One region of the Lysinibacillus sp. NPDC056185 genome, then DNA from elsewhere that is predicted to be linked to it. Evidence: riboswitches for the same ligand, from Rfam matches in the RefSeq annotation. Region 1 holds a riboswitch; each other region holds the start of a gene.
The links. A riboswitch is a leader RNA that binds a small molecule or an ion and turns the genes downstream of it on or off. The one in region 1 is predicted to bind thiamine pyrophosphate.
Positions count from the first base shown of each region.

Region 2: linked by a shared signal. The riboswitch ahead of thiM (hydroxyethylthiazole kinase) and the one ahead of thiC (phosphomethylpyrimidine synthase ThiC) in region 1 are both predicted to bind thiamine pyrophosphate.
Region 3: linked by a shared signal. The riboswitch ahead of ACMZ42_RS03840 (ABC transporter substrate-binding protein) and the one ahead of thiC (phosphomethylpyrimidine synthase ThiC) in region 1 are both predicted to bind thiamine pyrophosphate.
Region 4: linked by a shared signal. The riboswitch ahead of thiT (energy-coupled thiamine transporter ThiT) and the one ahead of thiC (phosphomethylpyrimidine synthase ThiC) in region 1 are both predicted to bind thiamine pyrophosphate.

Region 1 is NZ_JBLLLQ010000016.1:94,852-99,228, forward strand. Features, by position in the region: gene ACMZ42_RS16010 (S-layer protein) at 1-482, opposite strand, end outside; gene ACMZ42_RS16015 (AEC family transporter) at 875-1,804, shown strand; TPP riboswitch at 2,285-2,399, shown strand; gene thiC (phosphomethylpyrimidine synthase ThiC) at 2,533-4,311, shown strand.
Region 2 is NZ_JBLLLQ010000053.1:10,701-15,077, reverse strand. Features, by position in the region: gene mbcS (acyl-CoA synthetase MbcS) at 1-1,377, opposite strand, end outside; TPP riboswitch at 1,607-1,705, shown strand; gene thiM (hydroxyethylthiazole kinase) at 1,796-2,551, shown strand; gene thiD (bifunctional hydroxymethylpyrimidine kinase/phosphomethylpyrimidine kinase) at 2,551-3,375, shown strand; gene thiE (thiamine phosphate synthase) at 3,365-3,997, shown strand; gene ACMZ42_RS25970 (alpha/beta-type small acid-soluble spore protein) at 4,208-4,377, opposite strand, start outside.
Region 3 is NZ_JBLLLQ010000002.1:291,120-295,496, reverse strand. Features, by position in the region: gene parC (DNA topoisomerase IV subunit A) at 1-2,059, shown strand, start outside; TPP riboswitch at 2,521-2,630, shown strand; gene ACMZ42_RS03840 (ABC transporter substrate-binding protein) at 2,812-3,807, shown strand; gene ACMZ42_RS03835 (MTH1187 family thiamine-binding protein) at 3,809-4,099, shown strand; gene ACMZ42_RS03830 (ABC transporter permease) at 4,099-4,377, shown strand, end outside.
Region 4 is NZ_JBLLLQ010000020.1:54,386-58,762, forward strand. Features, by position in the region: gene ACMZ42_RS18135 (SbcC/MukB-like Walker B domain-containing protein) at 1-613, shown strand, start outside; gene ACMZ42_RS18140 (DUF4870 domain-containing protein) at 826-1,152, opposite strand; TPP riboswitch at 1,277-1,385, shown strand; gene thiT (energy-coupled thiamine transporter ThiT) at 1,516-2,076, shown strand; gene ACMZ42_RS18150 (hypothetical protein) at 2,200-2,343, opposite strand; gene map (type I methionyl aminopeptidase) at 2,597-3,352, shown strand; gene ACMZ42_RS18160 (hypothetical protein) at 3,379-4,092, opposite strand; gene ACMZ42_RS18165 (polyphosphate kinase 2 family protein) at 4,295-4,377, shown strand, end outside.

The sequences.
Region 1 (4,377 bases):
GCCTTCTTCACAAGATTAGTTACAATAAGCTTATCTTTAATGTTTACATTTTGAACCTTTACATAATCCGCATTTACAGTTAGGCTTCCTTCAATTTGTGCGTCACCACCATCAAAATATACCGCTTTATTGTTTGTGCCAGCTTTAGTTAATGTTAGCTCTGTAACGCTCGTGATTTCGCCATTTTTTACTACAATTGTAGCTTGGGCATTCTTCAATGCAGTGCTATTAGCTGTTTTAAAGAGAGGTTTCAGCGACTGACTAATTTTAAATTGGCCATTGGATGTAAGTACTTTCTCTTTAGTGACGTTGTTAATGGTAACAGTTTGCCCCTTTGTTTTGGCCGCAGCTACCTGCCCATCCATTTGAATTGAGTGGTTTAAAGGTGAATCATTTGAAGCGGCATCTGCAGTTGACATTGGTGATACTAGGGTTGCTGTAATAGCAGTTGCCATAAAAGTCGTTAATACTTTATTCTTCATTTTAGTCACTCCGATCATCGTATTTAATGGATAATATATCATATATTTCTCTAATTTAGTACATGAAGGGTATATTTTACTATTTATTATACTTAAATGAAATGTAGTCCCTTTTTCTGTATCGTTCGTTTTTAAGAATCCTTAATTATTTCAGAAAATCTGAAAGTGAAGTGCGGTTTTTTTGCGCGAAACTTGGTAATTTGGTGCGGAAATCACGCTCATTTCAAGCGCTATAACGTTCCGAAAGATAACTTTTACCATCTATTAAAGACACTGTATTAGTTCAGTGTGTTCAGAAAAAATGCCTTGATATGAGCGGTGAGTTGATTTTGAAGTACATTGACCAAGCATAAAAACAGCACTACTATAGGAGAGGGAAGGGGGACATCACTATGGTGTATCTCGGTATGATATTTTTTCAAATTGTAGCTCCGATTTTAGTGCTTCTAGTACTTGGCGCAGTTTTACAAAAGAAATTTCGCTTTAATTTAAAGGCGTTATCCCAACTTATTACATATTGTTTCATGCCAGCAGCTGTTTTTGTGAATTTATATGAAACGAGTATAGAGCTGTCTGTACTTGGGGAAGTTGCGTTATTTATCCTACTCTTTATCGGAAGCCAAATGGTGCTTAGTCACTTTCTAGCAAAGGGACTCGGTTTAGTAAAAACAGAGGCGGCAGTGTTTAAAAATAGTGTTGTCCTAATTAATTCAGGTAACTATGGTATTCCAGTGGCACAGATGATTTTTGTGACCCAGCCGATTGGAGTAGCAATTCAGGTCATTCTTGTAATATTTCAAAATATGACGACCTACACTTATGGCTTGTATAATTTAATCTCTTCAACAAAATCGAGCATGTCTATTGTGAAAGATTTCCTCAAAATGCCTATTATTCATGCACTTATTATTGGTGTGGCAATGAACTATTTTAATATTGCTATTCCACAGTTTGTAAGAATTCCGATAGATCATGTGGCAGATGGCTTTATCGCTGTAGCATTAATAACTTTAGGGGCACAACTATCACAGCTTGAAATCAAATCCATGTTCAATAAGATGGTATTCATTAGCTGTTTTACACGACTAGTCATAGGGCCAACCGTAGCATTGCTCATCATTTTTGCGCTTGGTCTTGACGGTGTCGTGGCACAATCACTTTTTATAGCTAGTTCGTTCCCGACGTCGCGAAATAGCTCAAGTTTGGCATTAGAATATGACGTAGAATCGGCAACTGCTGCACAAACAGTTTTATTTTCAACGATTGTAAGCTGTATTACAGTGACAATCGTGATTTATGTAGCGGAACTGTTGTTTACCTAACTGCTAGGTGCTCATTTGATTGCCCATAGTTGATAAAAACTGAAATTGTTCTGATAAATGTTAAAATTGTTCCGATAAAACAAGATAATATTCCGATAAAAGTTAAAATTGTTCCGATAAAATGAGATTTTGTTCCGATAAATCTTCAAAGTATATGAATTCATCGAATAACGTGAAGTTGAATTCCGTTCCGGCTGTGCGCTTTCCTGGGGGCGTCCGATGAGCCGCTTCGCTTCGCTGCAGGGTCTCGGGCCAGCACGATGCTGGTCACGAAGGCGTTATCACAGGACGTGATGGTTTTAGCCTTCGTTCCTCTATTGCTGATCCCCGAGGAGTCGCCCAGCCTCCACTCCAATCAACTAATATACATGGCACAAGTTTTAATGAATACCATCGACAACTTTTAATGATAAGCCAAAAATAATTCAAATGAAGCTTCCATCTATTAGCAATATCTGCTACACTATCATCAAACTTAATAGCATTAACTAGGGGAGTCTGATGAGTCAGGCTGAGAGGGAAACGCATAGAGGTTTCTTGACCCTTTGGACCTGATCTGGCTCATACCAGCGTGGGAAAGTTAACCATTATTGCACTCAATGTTATTTGCAATAACTATACCTTTACATTCTTAGCCGGATCCAAAATTTTTTGGATTCGGCTTTTGTCTTTGTTTGGGTGAGCTAGATTCGGTCCTTATATAAATGTAAAAGGGAGCGAAGTAGTTTATGACAACAGTTAGCGACAAGAATATTACGATTATGTCTAGTTTTGAAGGAAGTAAAAAAGTTTACGTAGAAGGATCTCAATCAGATATTTTAGTGCCAATGCGTGAAATTGCTCTAAGTCCAACGACTGGAAGCTTTGGTGAAGAGGAAAATGCGCCAGTACGTGTTTATGATACGAGCGGCCCGTACACTGATCCTGCGTATAAGGTGGATATTACGAAAGGATTGCCAGCTTTATGTAGTGCATGGATCAAAGAACGCGGTGATGTTGAAGAATACGAAGGTCGTACTATCAAGCCAGAAGATAATGGATTCCGTAAAGCTGATGATCCGCGAATGAATGAAAATGTTTTTCCGGAATTATCTAGAAAGCCTTTACGCGCGAAGAAAGGTAAAAATGTAACACAGCTTCACTATGCACGAAAGGGAATTATTACTCCAGAAATGGAATTTGTAGCGATACGTGAAAATATGGACCCAGAATTTGTGCGCTCAGAGATCGCGGCAGGACGTGCTATTTTGCCATCTAATATTAATCACCCTGAGGCAGAGCCGATGATTATTGGACGCAACTTCCACGTAAAAATTAACGCCAATATTGGCAATTCAGCAGTGTCATCCTCTATTGCAGAAGAGGTAGAAAAAATGACGTGGGCTACACGCTGGGGTGCTGATAACATTATGGATTTATCTACTGGTAAGCATATTCATACGACACGTGAATGGATTATCCGTAATGCCGCGGTGCCAGTAGGAACGGTGCCGATTTATCAAGCGCTAGAAAAAGTAAATGGTGTGGCAGAGGATTTAACGTGGGAAGTGTATCGTGATACGTTAATCGAACAGGCTGAGCAAGGTGTTGATTACTTCACGATTCATGCAGGGGTATTACTGCGCTATGTGCCATTAACGGCTAATCGTGTAACAGGCATAGTGTCTCGTGGAGGCTCGATTATGGCGCAGTGGTGTTTATATCACCATCAAGAGAGCTTTTTATATACTCATTTTGAAGAAATCTGTGAAATTATGAAAACCTATGATGTAGCCTTCTCTTTAGGTGATGGTTTACGTCCGGGTTCTATAGCAGATGCAAATGATGAGGCTCAATTTGCGGAGCTAGAGACGCTAGGGGAATTAACGCAAATTGCCTGGAAGCATGATGTACAAGTGATGGTAGAAGGACCGGGACATGTACCAATGCATCTTATTAAAGAAAATATGGATAAGCAGTTAGAGGTGTGTAAGGAAGCACCTTTCTATACTTTAGGGCCGTTAACAACAGATATTGCTCCTGGCTATGACCATATTACATCGGCTATTGGTGCTGCGATGATCGGTTGGTATGGTACGGCAATGCTATGTTATGTGACGCCTAAAGAGCATCTCGGCTTACCAAATCGTGAGGACGTTCGTGTAGGGGTTATTACGTATAAAATTGCTGCACACGCGGCAGATTTAGCGAAAGGGCATCCGGGAGCACAGCAGCGTGACGATGCACTATCTAAGGCACGATTTGAATTCCGCTGGCGCGATCAATTCAATCTTTCGTTAGATCCAGAGCGTGCAGTCGAATACCACGATGAAACGTTGCCTGCAGAAGGAGCGAAAACTGCGCACTTCTGTTCAATGTGTGGACCTAAGTTTTGTAGTATGAGAATCTCACAAGATATTCGTAATTATGCAAAAGATCAAGATTTAAATACGACTGAAGCAATCCATAAAGGAATGCAAGAGAAAGCTGAGGAATTTAAAAAGGCAGGCAGTCAAATTTATCAATAATTAGCGAAGAGGGCTTGTGTCTATCAAATTAGGCACAAGCCTTATTTTAGGTTCATCGGACGCCAT
Region 2 (4,377 bases), on a different contig from region 1:
ATTTCCACGAATTTCATCTGGACTCGCGACTACGGCAGTTTCTTTTACCGCTGGATGCTTCAATAACGCATCTTCTACCTCAAATGGGCCTATCGTATATCCAGACGAAATAATAACATCATCCCCACGTCCTTCAAACCAAAAATAGCCATCTTCATCTTTATATGCACAATCTCCCGTAATATACCAATCGCCTCTAAATTGTAAATTTGTACGTTCGGGATCGTTTAAATATTTCTTAAATAACGCGGGTGATTCACAGTGTACAGCAATATCTCCAACTTCTCCAATTACAGTGGGATTTCCAATATCATTAATAATTTCAACAGTATTACCCGGAGTAGGCTTACCCATTGAGCCCATTCTAGCCTCCATCCCTACCATTGTTCCAACAAGTAATGTATTCTCTGTTTGTCCATAACCATCACGTACTTGTAAATTAAAGACTTCGGAAAATACTTTTATCACTTCACTATTTAAAGGTTCACCCGCTGACACAGCCTGACGTATCGTACTTAAATTAAAGTCTTGCAAATTTTCAAGACTTGCCATAAATCTGTATTCGGTCGGTGTGCAACACAGAATATTTATATTAAATTTTTCAAGCAATGCAAGGTATGTTGCCGCATCAAAGTGACCTTTGAAAACAAATGCTGTTGCACCACTTCCTAAAGTAGCAAGGAACGGAGTCCAAATCCATTTTTGCCATCCTGGTGCTGCTGTAGCCCAAACAATGTCACCTTCTTGTACACCTAACCAATTTGGAGCAGTAGTTCGCAAGTGCGCATAACCCCAGCTATGTGTATGAACCGCTGCCTTTGGATTGCCTGTTGTACCACTCGTATAAGCTAAAAATGCAATGTCTGTACTCTTAGTCGGCGTAGAACTTATGTAAGTCGTCGGTTGATTTTGCATTTTTTCAAGCAGCGGCTGCCAAGGTTCCTGTGCATGACCAATGACAAATTGCTGTATTTCTTGTAATTTCCCCACATTATCGAATTGTTCAATATAAGGCTCAAATGCTACAACGCCTTTTGCATCGGCATGATTGATTCGATATTCAATATCCTTAGTTCTCAGCATTTCTGAGCTAGGTATAATGGTTAAGCCTGCCTTTAAGGCAGCAATATAGACGATATATGCTTCAACTGATCTGGGCACCATGACCAAAATAACATCACCTTTTTTTAACCCTTGAGATGTAAATACATGTGCTGCCTGGTTCGCCTTTTCAAGTAAAGCTCGATATGTTAAGTACTGAATTTCCTCATCTTCGTTATAAACTAATAATGCATTTTTAGTAGAATCCTGTGCATATTTTTCAATTTCCTCTGAAATGTTATACCATTCTGGTGCGATTAAATCTTCTCTTTTCATGGCAAATGCCCCCTTTTGTACGCTCATTATAAAACTCAATTTTTATCATTTTCAATGGAATTCACTCCAATTCATTAAAGTCGTGACAACTATCATGTTCTGCTATATGGCATCAGTCACGTATTAGTACTATCAATTTCGACTTAGCTTTAGTGCCGTTTTCGCAATGAAGAAAAAAACTCCCTATTGAACACGAGTGAATAATATGGTACATTTTGGTCAACTAAAAGCAAGATTGCAGGGGGACTCATTTAGAGTTGAGAAGGTAAAACCTGACCCTTTGAACCTGTTAGTTAATACTGACGTAGGGAGCAACTCACATCTATTTACTGATGAAAGGCTCTTTTGCGTGTTTTTTTCTACACGAAAAAGAGCCTTTTTTTGCACGCTTACGTCCATCCAACAAGGAGGACTTAAAATGGTATTTCATACTATCCGTAAACAAAATCCACTTATTCATTGCATTACTAATTATGTTGTGGCTAATTTTCAAGCAAATGGCTTATTAGCAATAGGCGCTTCACCAGTTATGGCAGATGACAGTCATGAGGTTGAAGAAATGGTCGCAATTTCCTCAGGCTTATTGATAAATATCGGTACCCTTAACGAGCGAATGAAAGAATCAATGTTACTTGCTGGAAAAAAAGCAAATGCCCTTGGTATTCCCGTCGTTTTAGATCCTGTTGCTGCAGGTGCAACAACTTACCGGAAACAAACGGTACAACAATTACTTAAGGAAATAAATTTTGCGGCTATTCGTTGTAATATCGGAGAGCTTGCAGCTATAGCCGATGTAGAATGGCAACAAAAAGGCGTAGATAGTGGTAGTGGTTCAATTTCTTTAGAAGTTGAGGCACAAAAAGTAGCTCAACTCTACGATTGTATTGTTATTGTGACCGGTGAAAAGGATTTTATTACTGATGGCGAACATCAGCAATGGGTTACAGGTGGAAATTTTCAAATGACAGAAGTTACTGGAACAGGTTGCTTATTGAGCGCCATTTGTTGTGCATCCTACGTCGCAGGAAATAAACCATTCAACCAATTGGTAGAAACATTATCGCTTTATAAAAAAGTGGCTGAACAAGCCGCTTCTTCTACTTCATACATTGGCGATTTTCAAATTGCAGTATTGAACGAACTACATCGCCTTTCCAAGGGTGGTGAACAATAATGCATATTGTAACAACAATTGCTGGTTCTGATAGTGGTGGCGGTGCAGGCATACAGGCTGATTTAAAAACATTTCAGGAATTAAAGGTGTTTGGAACGTCTGTTATTACAGCTTTAACCGCTCAGAATACACTTGGTGTATCGGATGTCTTACCAATTGAAGTTAGTTTTGTTGAGAAACAACTGCAAGCGCTAGTCGAGGATTTTTCAATAAGTGCCGTTAAAACCGGAATGCTGTTTTCCTCTGAAATAATTCAATCAATTGCACAGATTTTAGCTGAAAGAAATATTCCGCTTATAGTAGATCCTGTCATGATTGCAAAAGGCGGTGAAAGTTTATTACAGCAAGAAGCAATTGAGGCATTACGCAGTTGTTTGCTTCCTTTAGCAACAGTCGTAACACCGAACATTCCTGAGGCAGAAACCCTTTCTGGAAGGACAATCAATTCTTTAACAGATATTAAAGAAGCAGCTAAGGTCTTATTACTAATGGGCGTTCAATGCGTCATTATTAAAGGCGGTCATTTAGAGGATAAATGTTATGCTACTGATTATGTATTTTTCCAAGATGGTCGATCATTTTCCATGCAGTCCACTCGTATTGCAACAAAAAATACGCATGGTACAGGCTGTACGTTTTCCGCTGCATTAACTGCTTTTATTGGTCAGGGACTACCTTTAGAAGAAGCGATTGAGGAAGCTAAAAAATTTATTCAATTAGCAATAACTCATGATTTATCTATTGGTAATGGACATGGTCCTACAAATCATTTTGCTTATCAAAACTTGAAGGATTCCTGTGAGGTGATTATTCATGAAACGTGACGATCTACAGCTATATTTTATAATGGGTACAGGTAATGTTTTCAAACAAGAGCCATTAAACATTTTAGAGAAAGCTCTGCAATCTGGAATTACTATGTTTCAATATCGTGAAAAAGGACCAAATACATTAACTGGGCAAGCCTATGAAGATTTTGCTCGCAAATGTCAAAAGCTCTGTCAACAGTATGATGTTCCGTTTATCGTCAACGATGATGTCGAGCTGGCTATAAAACTTAGAGCGGACGGTATTCATATTGGGCAAGAGGATTCTCCTGTGTCGACGGTGCGTAATAAAATTGGCAATATGATTTTAGGTGTTTCTGTTCATTCACATGCTGAATTACAAACTGCTCTACAATATGGTGCTGATTATGTAGGAATTGGTCCGATTTTTTCAACCACTTCTAAAAGTGACGCCAATCCTCCTAGTGGGACTGATTTTTTACAGCAAGTTAGGATACAATATCCTGAACTCCCTATCGTTGCAATTGGAGGCATAAACTGCTCGAATGCTCCTACGGTATTTAAAGCAGGTGCGGATGGAATAGCAGTTATTTCTGCCATTTGCCAAAGTGAGGATATTTCAAATACAGTCTCTACATTTAAATCATTTGTAGGATAAAGTGTTTTTACCCCACTGATTATTAGTCTTCACCAATCGAGTTTTTACGGCAGTTAACCTCACCTATTTCTTTGCTCTCATTGAATTGAAATGGGAGGACCTGACGCTTCTCTTTTGATACAGAATACCGGATAAAAATTAAGAAATTTAAACAAACTAAAACCAGTGCCTTTTACGGTCACTGGTTTTAATTTTTTGCTGATTAAGCAATTATTGGTTGTTTGGCATACCTTTTAATTGTGATTCAGCCATTTGTACAAGACGTTTAGTGATTTCACCGCCAACGGAACCGTTAGCACGAGCTGAAGCGTCAGCTCCTAATTGAACACCAAATTCTTGTGCAATTTCGTATTTCATTTGATCTAGAGCGTACTCTACAC
Region 3 (4,377 bases), on a different contig from region 1:
GCTTTCTGCAATTGCAGCGGAAATGCTCCGTGATATTGGCAAGAAAACTGTTGAATTTGTACCGAACTTTGATGATCAGGATATGGAGCCAACTGTTTTACCAGCTCGTTTCCCGAATTTACTAGTCAACGGCTCAACTGGTATTTCGGCTGGATATGCGACAGATATTCCTCCTCACGCACTTGATGAGGTGCTAGATGGTGTTCTCATGCGCTTAGATAAGCCGAACACTACTGTTGATGAATTAATGACTGTAATTAAAGGGCCTGATTTCCCAACAGGTGGGATCATTCAAGGTGTCGATGGTATTAAAAAGGCGTATGAGACTGGTCGTGGTAAAATTATCGTGCGCGCTCAAGCAGTCGTGGAGCCAATTAAAGGTGGCAAAGAGCAAATCGTTATTACGGAATTACCGTATGATGTCAATAAAGCAAATCTTGTGAAGAAAATCGATGAACAACGCGTGGATAAACGACTTGAAGGAATTGCAGAAATTCGCGATGAATCGGATCGTACCGGCCTACGTGTTGTCATTGAACTGAAAAAAGATGTTCCAGGACAAGGGATTTTACAATACTTGTTCAAAACAACTGATTTACAAGTAGCCTATAATTTTAATATGATTGCTATCCATAATCGTCGTCCGACAATGATGACATTGCCATTGTTACTGGATTCTTATATTGCCCATCAAAAGGAAGTTGTGACGAACCGCTCCGTTTATGATTTACAAAGAGCTAAAGATCGTTCGCATATCGTTGATGGCTTGATTAAGGCGCTTTCTATTTTAGATGAAGTTATTGCAACGATTCGTTCGTCTAATGATAAACGAGATGCGAAAACGAATTTACAGGTGAAATTTGACTTTACAGAAGTGCAATCAGAGGCGATCGTTAGCTTGCAATTATACCGATTAACGAATACAGATATCACAGAGCTTCGCCATGAACAGGATGAACTAAATAAACTGATCGCCAAGCTTGAAGGTATTCTTAATAGTGAAGCAAAGCTTGTACGTGTTATTAAACAGGAACTACTTGACATTAAAAAGCGCTTTGCAGAGCCACGTCGTTCAAAAATCGAACAAGAAATTGAAGAAATCAAAATTACGTTAGATGTCCTTGTCCCAAGTGAAGAGGTCGTAGTGACTGTCACAAAGGATGGCTATATTAAGCGTACATCTACACGTTCACATGCAGCTTCGAATGGTCAGGATTTTGCGATGAAGGATTCCGATTATTTATTATATGAAGCAAATTTAAATACACAGCATCATCTACTGCTGTTTACAAATCGAGGCAATTATATTTATCAGCCTGTCCATGAACTACCTGATATTCGTTGGAAGGATCTTGGTCAGCATATTTCTAGTATTGTGCCGACAGGGGAAGATGAATCTATTATTGCTGTATATGGTTTTGAGACATTTGAACAGGCCAATACGTATATTTTAACGGCTACGAAAGATGGACAAATTAAACGCTCACCTGTAGCAGATTATGCTGTTACACGTTATTCGAAACCAATCAAAACGATGAATGTTAAGTCAGGCGATGAAATGATTTTTGCAGGTATCGTGACAGACGAAGTAGAACTAATGTTAACAACAGATACTGCCTATGCTATTCGTTTCCCAATGGAGGAATTGCCAGTAACGGGTGTGAAAACAGGCGGTGTAAAAGGGATTACGCTGAAAGTCGGAGAAGCATTAGTCGGCATCAATGTTTTACCGCCAAATGCCACGGCATATGTTGCGATTGTGACACATCGTGGTGCGGTGAAGAAAATGAATGTTGCCGAGGTAGAGATGACGAGTCGTGCAAAACGTGGCTTAAAAGTGTTAACAGAATTAAAAGCGAACCCACATCGTATCGTGGCTGTAGTCAAGGTAACTGATGAGGAACGGCTAACAATCGAAACGGAAAAAGGCGTGCAAGAGATCCTTGATGTACAAGCATTAACTCGAGCAGATCGCCATTCCAATGGCTCCTTTAAAGTGGATATAGCTACAGACGGTGCTATTTCACATGTCTTTACGGTCAAAAAAGAAGAGAAATAAAACTGATTTTATAGCCCATGCTCCTTAGAGAGCTGGGCTTTTTTTCTATATAGTCTAATCAAAAGAAAGGGTAGGTGTATAGTGACAATAAAGTTTTTAGGCAAATTGGTGAATCGGGTGTAGCTTTACAAGTAAGTTGTTATGAAGATTACTGATTCTTATTCAACGTCTTACTACTAAAAGCAAAAATTAAAAACCACAAAAGGTTCTTGATTTGATTATCAACAATAGTATTTAACAGTGCCTATTAAAACTTCGAACAATATACCGCTTCTTGATTTCAGGAGGGGATTCCTTTTAAATAAAAAATGTTTTACCAAAAAAAGCGGTGAATATTCTCAGGAAATGGAATTGTTGAAGAGAAAGATGAGGCTTTAAATTATATTTACGGGGCTTTCAGAAAACAGAGCCTTGTCATTTACGGATAGATATGGGTATAATAATCACGAAAAGTTCATATGGAAAGAATGTAGGGGGGCTGGTGTTGCCAGCTGAGATTGTGTCCGATAGACGCTGACTCTTTGAACCTGATTTGGCTCGTACCAGCGTAGGGAACATCTATTCAAAAAGTAAAAGTTTTTGATATTGATTACAAAACGTCTGGGAGGAATCCTAGGCGTTTTTTATGTTTTCAGACTTTTATTCATGCACAGACTTTGGGTTTGGGTGTAAACAGACCGTGAATACGCTTTCTTCTGGTAAACACATTCATTTATGAACAATTTCACACTACTTTACTTGGAGGATTCAGCATGAAAAAATGGTTATTGATCCTGTTGGCTACACTGTTAACATTAGTGGGCTGTAGCGAAAAAGAGGATAAAAAGGATACTAAGGGATTAACAAAAGTATCAGTCGTTCTCGATTGGACACCGAACACAAATCATACAGGTTTATATGTAGCGAAAAAACTTGGCTTCTTTAAGGAACAAGGCTTAGATGTCGATATTTTATTACCTGGCGAAACGGGTGCTGATCAGCTTGTGGCGTCTGGCAAGGCTCAGTTTGGCGTAAGTTATCAGGAAGGGATTACACAGGCCCGTGTGCAAGGTGTACCTTTAGTATCGATTGCAGCGATTATTCAGCATAATACTTCTGGCTTCGCATCCATTGCATCAAAAGGCATTTCGTCACCAAAGGATTTTGAAGGTAAAACATACGGTGGCTGGGGTGCACCACTTGAAAAGGCTGTACTACAATCACTTATGCAAACAGAAAATGCGGATATTAATAAGTTAGATATTGTCAATGCAGGCGATATAGATTTCTTCACAATGATGAAAAAAGATATTGATTTTGCGTGGATCTATTATGCATGGACAGGTATCGAAGCAGAACTACGTGGCGAAAAACTGAACATGCTATATTTAACAGATTATAGTGATCAGTTAGATTATTACACGCCTGTACTCGCTACAAATGAAAAAATGATTAAGGATGATCCTGAGACGGTCAAAGCATTTGTCGCTGCTGCAGCAAAGGGCTATGAATATGCGATAATACATCCGAATGAGGCAGCTGATATTTTACTAGAAGCTGTACCTGATTTAGATAAAAACCTTGTGCATAAAAGTCAGGAATGGCTAGCAGATAAGTATCAAGACGACGCTAAACAATGGGGCGAGCAAAAGCTAGCTGTCTGGGAAAACTACGCGAAATGGATGGCCAGCAACAAAGTTTTAGAGGGCGAATTTAACGCAAAACAAGCATTTACAAACGACTTTTTACCGAAAAAGGAGACAAAGTAATATGGCAAACTCATTAATAAGTGTACAAATTATCCCGAAAACTGAAAAATATGAGGATGTGATCCCATATGTCGATGCAGCGATTGCGGTTATCGACGCTTCAGGAGTTAAATATGAAGTTCACCCGTTAGAAACGACAATGGAAGGTGAGCTACCGGTTTTATTACAAATCATTGAAAAAATGAATGACAAGATGATTGAGCTGGGCGCGATCAATGTCATCACGCAAGTGAAAATTTTATATCAGCCATCTGGTATTACAATGGGTACATTGACGGAGAAATACCAGTGATGAGGCAAGCTTTCAAACAAGGAAGGACGATAATTTTTATCGCCTTCCTCTTATTCATATGGGAACTAATTGTCCGCTTTGCTGATACTCCACATTGGCTTTTGCCTGCACCGAGTGCCATTTTGAAAGAAGGTTTTCAATCGTATGAGACGTTTGTGCCACATGCTTTAGCGACTGTTCAATTAGCACTTCTTGGTCTAGCTATCGGGATAGTATGTGGGCTAACGGTTGCCGTGCTATTACATCGTTTTACGTTTGTGCGGGAGCTATTTTATCCT
Region 4 (4,377 bases), on a different contig from region 1:
GGCTTGTGTAGACTTTATCGAAAAAGTTGAGGAGACCGAACGGGAGATTCATTTACTTGAAAAAGAGGCAGGACGAGTGAAGGAGCTCTATGCAATGTTAAATGGACAGAATGCGAAAAAGCTGTCTTTTGAGCGTTATATTCAAATCAATTATTTAGATAAAATTACAGAGGCAGCAAATGTCCGGCTTTATCATTTATCCAACGGTCAATTTGAGCTACGACGTTCTGATCGCTTAGAAAAGCATGCTAAGCAAAGTGGGCTTGGACTAGATGTGTATGATGCTTATACAGATCAATTACGAGATGTGAAAACACTATCAGGGGGAGAAAAGTTTAATGCTTCTTTAAGTCTTGCCCTTGGGATGGCAGATGTCATTCAAAGCTTTCAAGGTAATATCCGCATTGAAACGATGTTTATTGATGAGGGCTTCGGTTCTCTCGATGAAGAAGCATTAAATAAGGCGATTGATACGCTTATTGATTTACAAGATTCCGGACGCATGATTGGAGTCATTTCACACGTTGCAGAGTTAAAAGCTACAATGCCTGCTGTGTTGCATGTTGAAAAAGCAATGAACGGTCACAGTCAAACATATTTTGAAGTGAAATAACAAAGAGGCGTATTTCTGTTTATATGGAAATACGCCTTTTATGTTATTTTTTTGTTACGTTAGGATTTGTTCCTTTTTTTGCAGCGATTACTTTTTTGACAATCGGGATAACGATAGGTGCTAATTTTACAGCGGTTTTAACAACTTTAGATACTTTCACAAAATAACAGCTCCTTAAGTACTATCTGTTTAAGGAGAGGTTGAGATGAAACTTATCGGATCACGCGAACAGCCTGAACAATATTCCAAATAACGACTCCTAATGAAACGAGAATGTAAATTGCGAATGAAGCAAACCAAATGATAAGAAAATTATTACTACCGTCAAAATTGGTGTTGAATGATAAAGTTGAGAAGACAAAGACTGCAAAGAATATGATTCCGAATGCGACTGGAATTATATGCGAAATCAGTGCTCGAATAGAGTGCCTCTTTACGTCGCTATCTTTTGTAACAAAGTAAACGACTAATGGCACAATAAAGGGTGCGAATAAAATACTGAGATAACTAAAGGCAGATAAAATTTTTTGGTTCTCCATAGTAGTACCTCCTTTTTTAATATTTACGCATGAAAAACGATAAAGTTTCAAAAAAAAATGTGGAAGAGGTTGTAATCGTAACAGTGTTTGCGTACAATGAGGTTGTTCAATTAAATTAAGATGTAACGACCACAAGGGGAGCTGATGATGTCAGCTGAGACTGGGCACGTAATGCCTTGACTCTTCGAACCTGTAAGTTAACACTTGCGTAGGGATTGTGGATAGAAACCGACACTTTTACGATGTGAGGCTCTGTCCTGGCATCGTTTTTTTATCTTTATTGATGCCAGATAGGGACATATTTGCCAACTGATTTCTATTCCTGCTCTTGTATCCTACATCGGAACAAAGGAGAGAATATTTATGGACAATAAAAAACTTTTAATGCTTGTGGAGATTGCGATATTCGCAGCGATTGGCCTTGTACTAGATCAGGTTTCCTTTAAAGTATGGGCACAAGGCGGCTCTGTTAGTCTAGTGATGGTACCAATAATTTTAATAGCATTCCGCTGGGGCCTTATTCCTGGCCTGACAACGGGATTACTTATTGGTGTGATGCAAACAATGTTTGGCGCCTATATTATACATTGGCTACAAGGATTACTTGATTATGGTGTTGCCTTTACAGTAGTAGGCTTGGCGGCCGTTGTTCGCCGACCAGTGCTCGATGCTGCCAAAGATTTAAACAAAAAGAAAATGGCACTTTATATTATTGTAGGAACTGTATTAGCGGGCTTTTTACGTTATGCAGCACATACCATTGCGGGCGCTGTATTTTTCTCAGAGTATGCTGGCGATCAAAATGCGTGGATTTATTCAATCATCTACAATGGAACATATATGCTACCAGCAACGATTTTAACAGCGATTGTCGGTGTTCTACTATTTACAGCAGCACCTCAATTAATGCAACGAAAATCATAATTAGTATGCCCTTCACATAAGTGGAGGGTTTTATTATTATTGAAACTAGAACACCCACCTTTTATACCCTAAAAAGAATCCAAAAGGCGGAGGATTTTTAGAGCTAGATAGGGATGGCATTTGTTAAAACGTATCCATGGATATAGTTGATTGGAGTGGAGACTGGGCGACTCCTTGGGGATTAGCAATAGAGGAACGAAGGCTAAGAACATCACATCCTGTGATAACTCCTTCGTGACCAGCATCGTGTTGGCCTAAGCGGCTCATCGGACGCCCCCAGGAAGCTTTGCTCTGTGCGAAAGCGAAGCGACAGCAACAAATGTGTTTCTGTAGCGAAAGCAAAGCGTCAGCTACAAAGCGCCCAGTCGGAACGGAAATCAACCCCACGCTATAGTGAAGAGCCTGTTTTTCAGCACTTTACAATTCATGATGGCATATAATATTTAAAGCATTTAGCGTTTTTTGTATAAAAAGTTATGTTATATTAATGAATAGACATTAGATGAAAGGGACGTTAAAAATGATTGTAAAAACGCAAGAAGAGATTGAAGCATTTAAAAAAATCGGCCGTATTTGTGCTGAAATTCGTGAGGCAATGAAGGCTGCTACAAAACCAGGTGTAACAACACTTGAATTAGATGAAATTGCAGGTCGTATGTTTGCAGAAGCAGGAGCAATTTCTGGACCTAAAGGGGAGTATGATTTCCCAGGATACACATGTATTAGTGTGAATGAGGAAGTCGCACATGGTATTCCAGGTAAACGTGTGATTAACGAGGGAGATATCGTAAATATTGATGTATCTGGTTCATTAAATGGCTATTTTGCTGATACGGGCATTTCATTTGTAGTTGGTGATGGCTATGAGGATAAAGAAAAGTTATGTCGCGTAGCTAAAAGTGCTTTCGACCGTGCGATGACAAAAGTAAAAGCTGGATCAAAATTAAACCAAATCGGTAAAGCTGTTGAGCGTGAAGCATATGCCAATGATTTAACAGTGATTATGAACCTAACAGGTCATGGTTTAGGTCGTTCTTTACACGATGAGCCAAATCATATTTTAAACTACTACGATGCTTGGGATTCAACAATTATGAAAGAAGGCATGGTTCTTGCAGTCGAGCCATTTATCTCAGCGAAAGCGGAGCATATTGTAGAGTCAGGTGATGGCTGGACATTCGTTACGCCAGACAAATCATTAGTTGCTCAAATCGAGCATTCAATTATCGTTACTAAAGACAAACCAATTATTTTAACTTCTCTAGATGAACAATAAAAAAGCTAAAAATCCTGCTAACCAATTTATTTTTGGTAGGCAGGATTTTTTTTAATAAATAATATACCGACAAGTAGCACTCCGCATAAAAACAAGGCTGCAGTTGTCACAAGTAGCTCATCAAAACCATTATGTAATGCGACCCCGATATAGGACCAGATAAATACACTTGGGTAGATAATATCAAAATAATGGAATCCAATATGTAGCGCTATTGCTGCTCCAACTGTTAGTAAAATAACTGCCCAAAGTGGATCACTAAGGCCAAGACCATTCCATTGATAAGATGTTAGCGTAAAGCTTACATTTGTCATTAGGCTAAATGTAACCCAGGCTAAATAAACCGAGAAGGGTATACGACCTGTGAGTGAATTATTGCTGAGAGGGTACGTTTTGTACAATTTAAATAAATACAGTACTAAAGCAAACGTACTGATAATTGACATGATAAATAGTTCGTGATGCCAAACAACAATTGCTAACGCCTGCATAATACATATGCTACTATAGAGAACAGTCTGTTGAATAGATGTCTTTTTTAGGTTCATGACTAACCAATAACCAAGTAACATGTAAACCACAATCCAAATCATATAACTAACATTAAACGGTGCAAATATTACTGGAAAACGATTTAAGATCTCTAAAAAAGAATGATCGTTTATTTTCATGAAATAGGATGAAAAGGTTAGGATGAGTGAGACAATAAAAGTTATTGTCATCAAAAAAAATCGAGGCATGTTTTCTCTCCCTTCGTGTTAAATTGTATAGGGAAAAGACAAATAAGTATAGGACTGTAACATTATATTTTCATTATAACGGAAATTTCCAACAATGTATCGTGTTGTTTCGTTAAAAATATCTACAATTTACCATTTGAATAGTTATTCATATATTTCTTTAGTACAATGAGAATATTCAAATGTAAGGAGTGAAGTTTTAATGACTCAAAATTTAAATGATCTAGATTTATCAGTTAAACTGGATAAGAAAATGTATAAAAAGAAATTAAAAGTACTCCAATA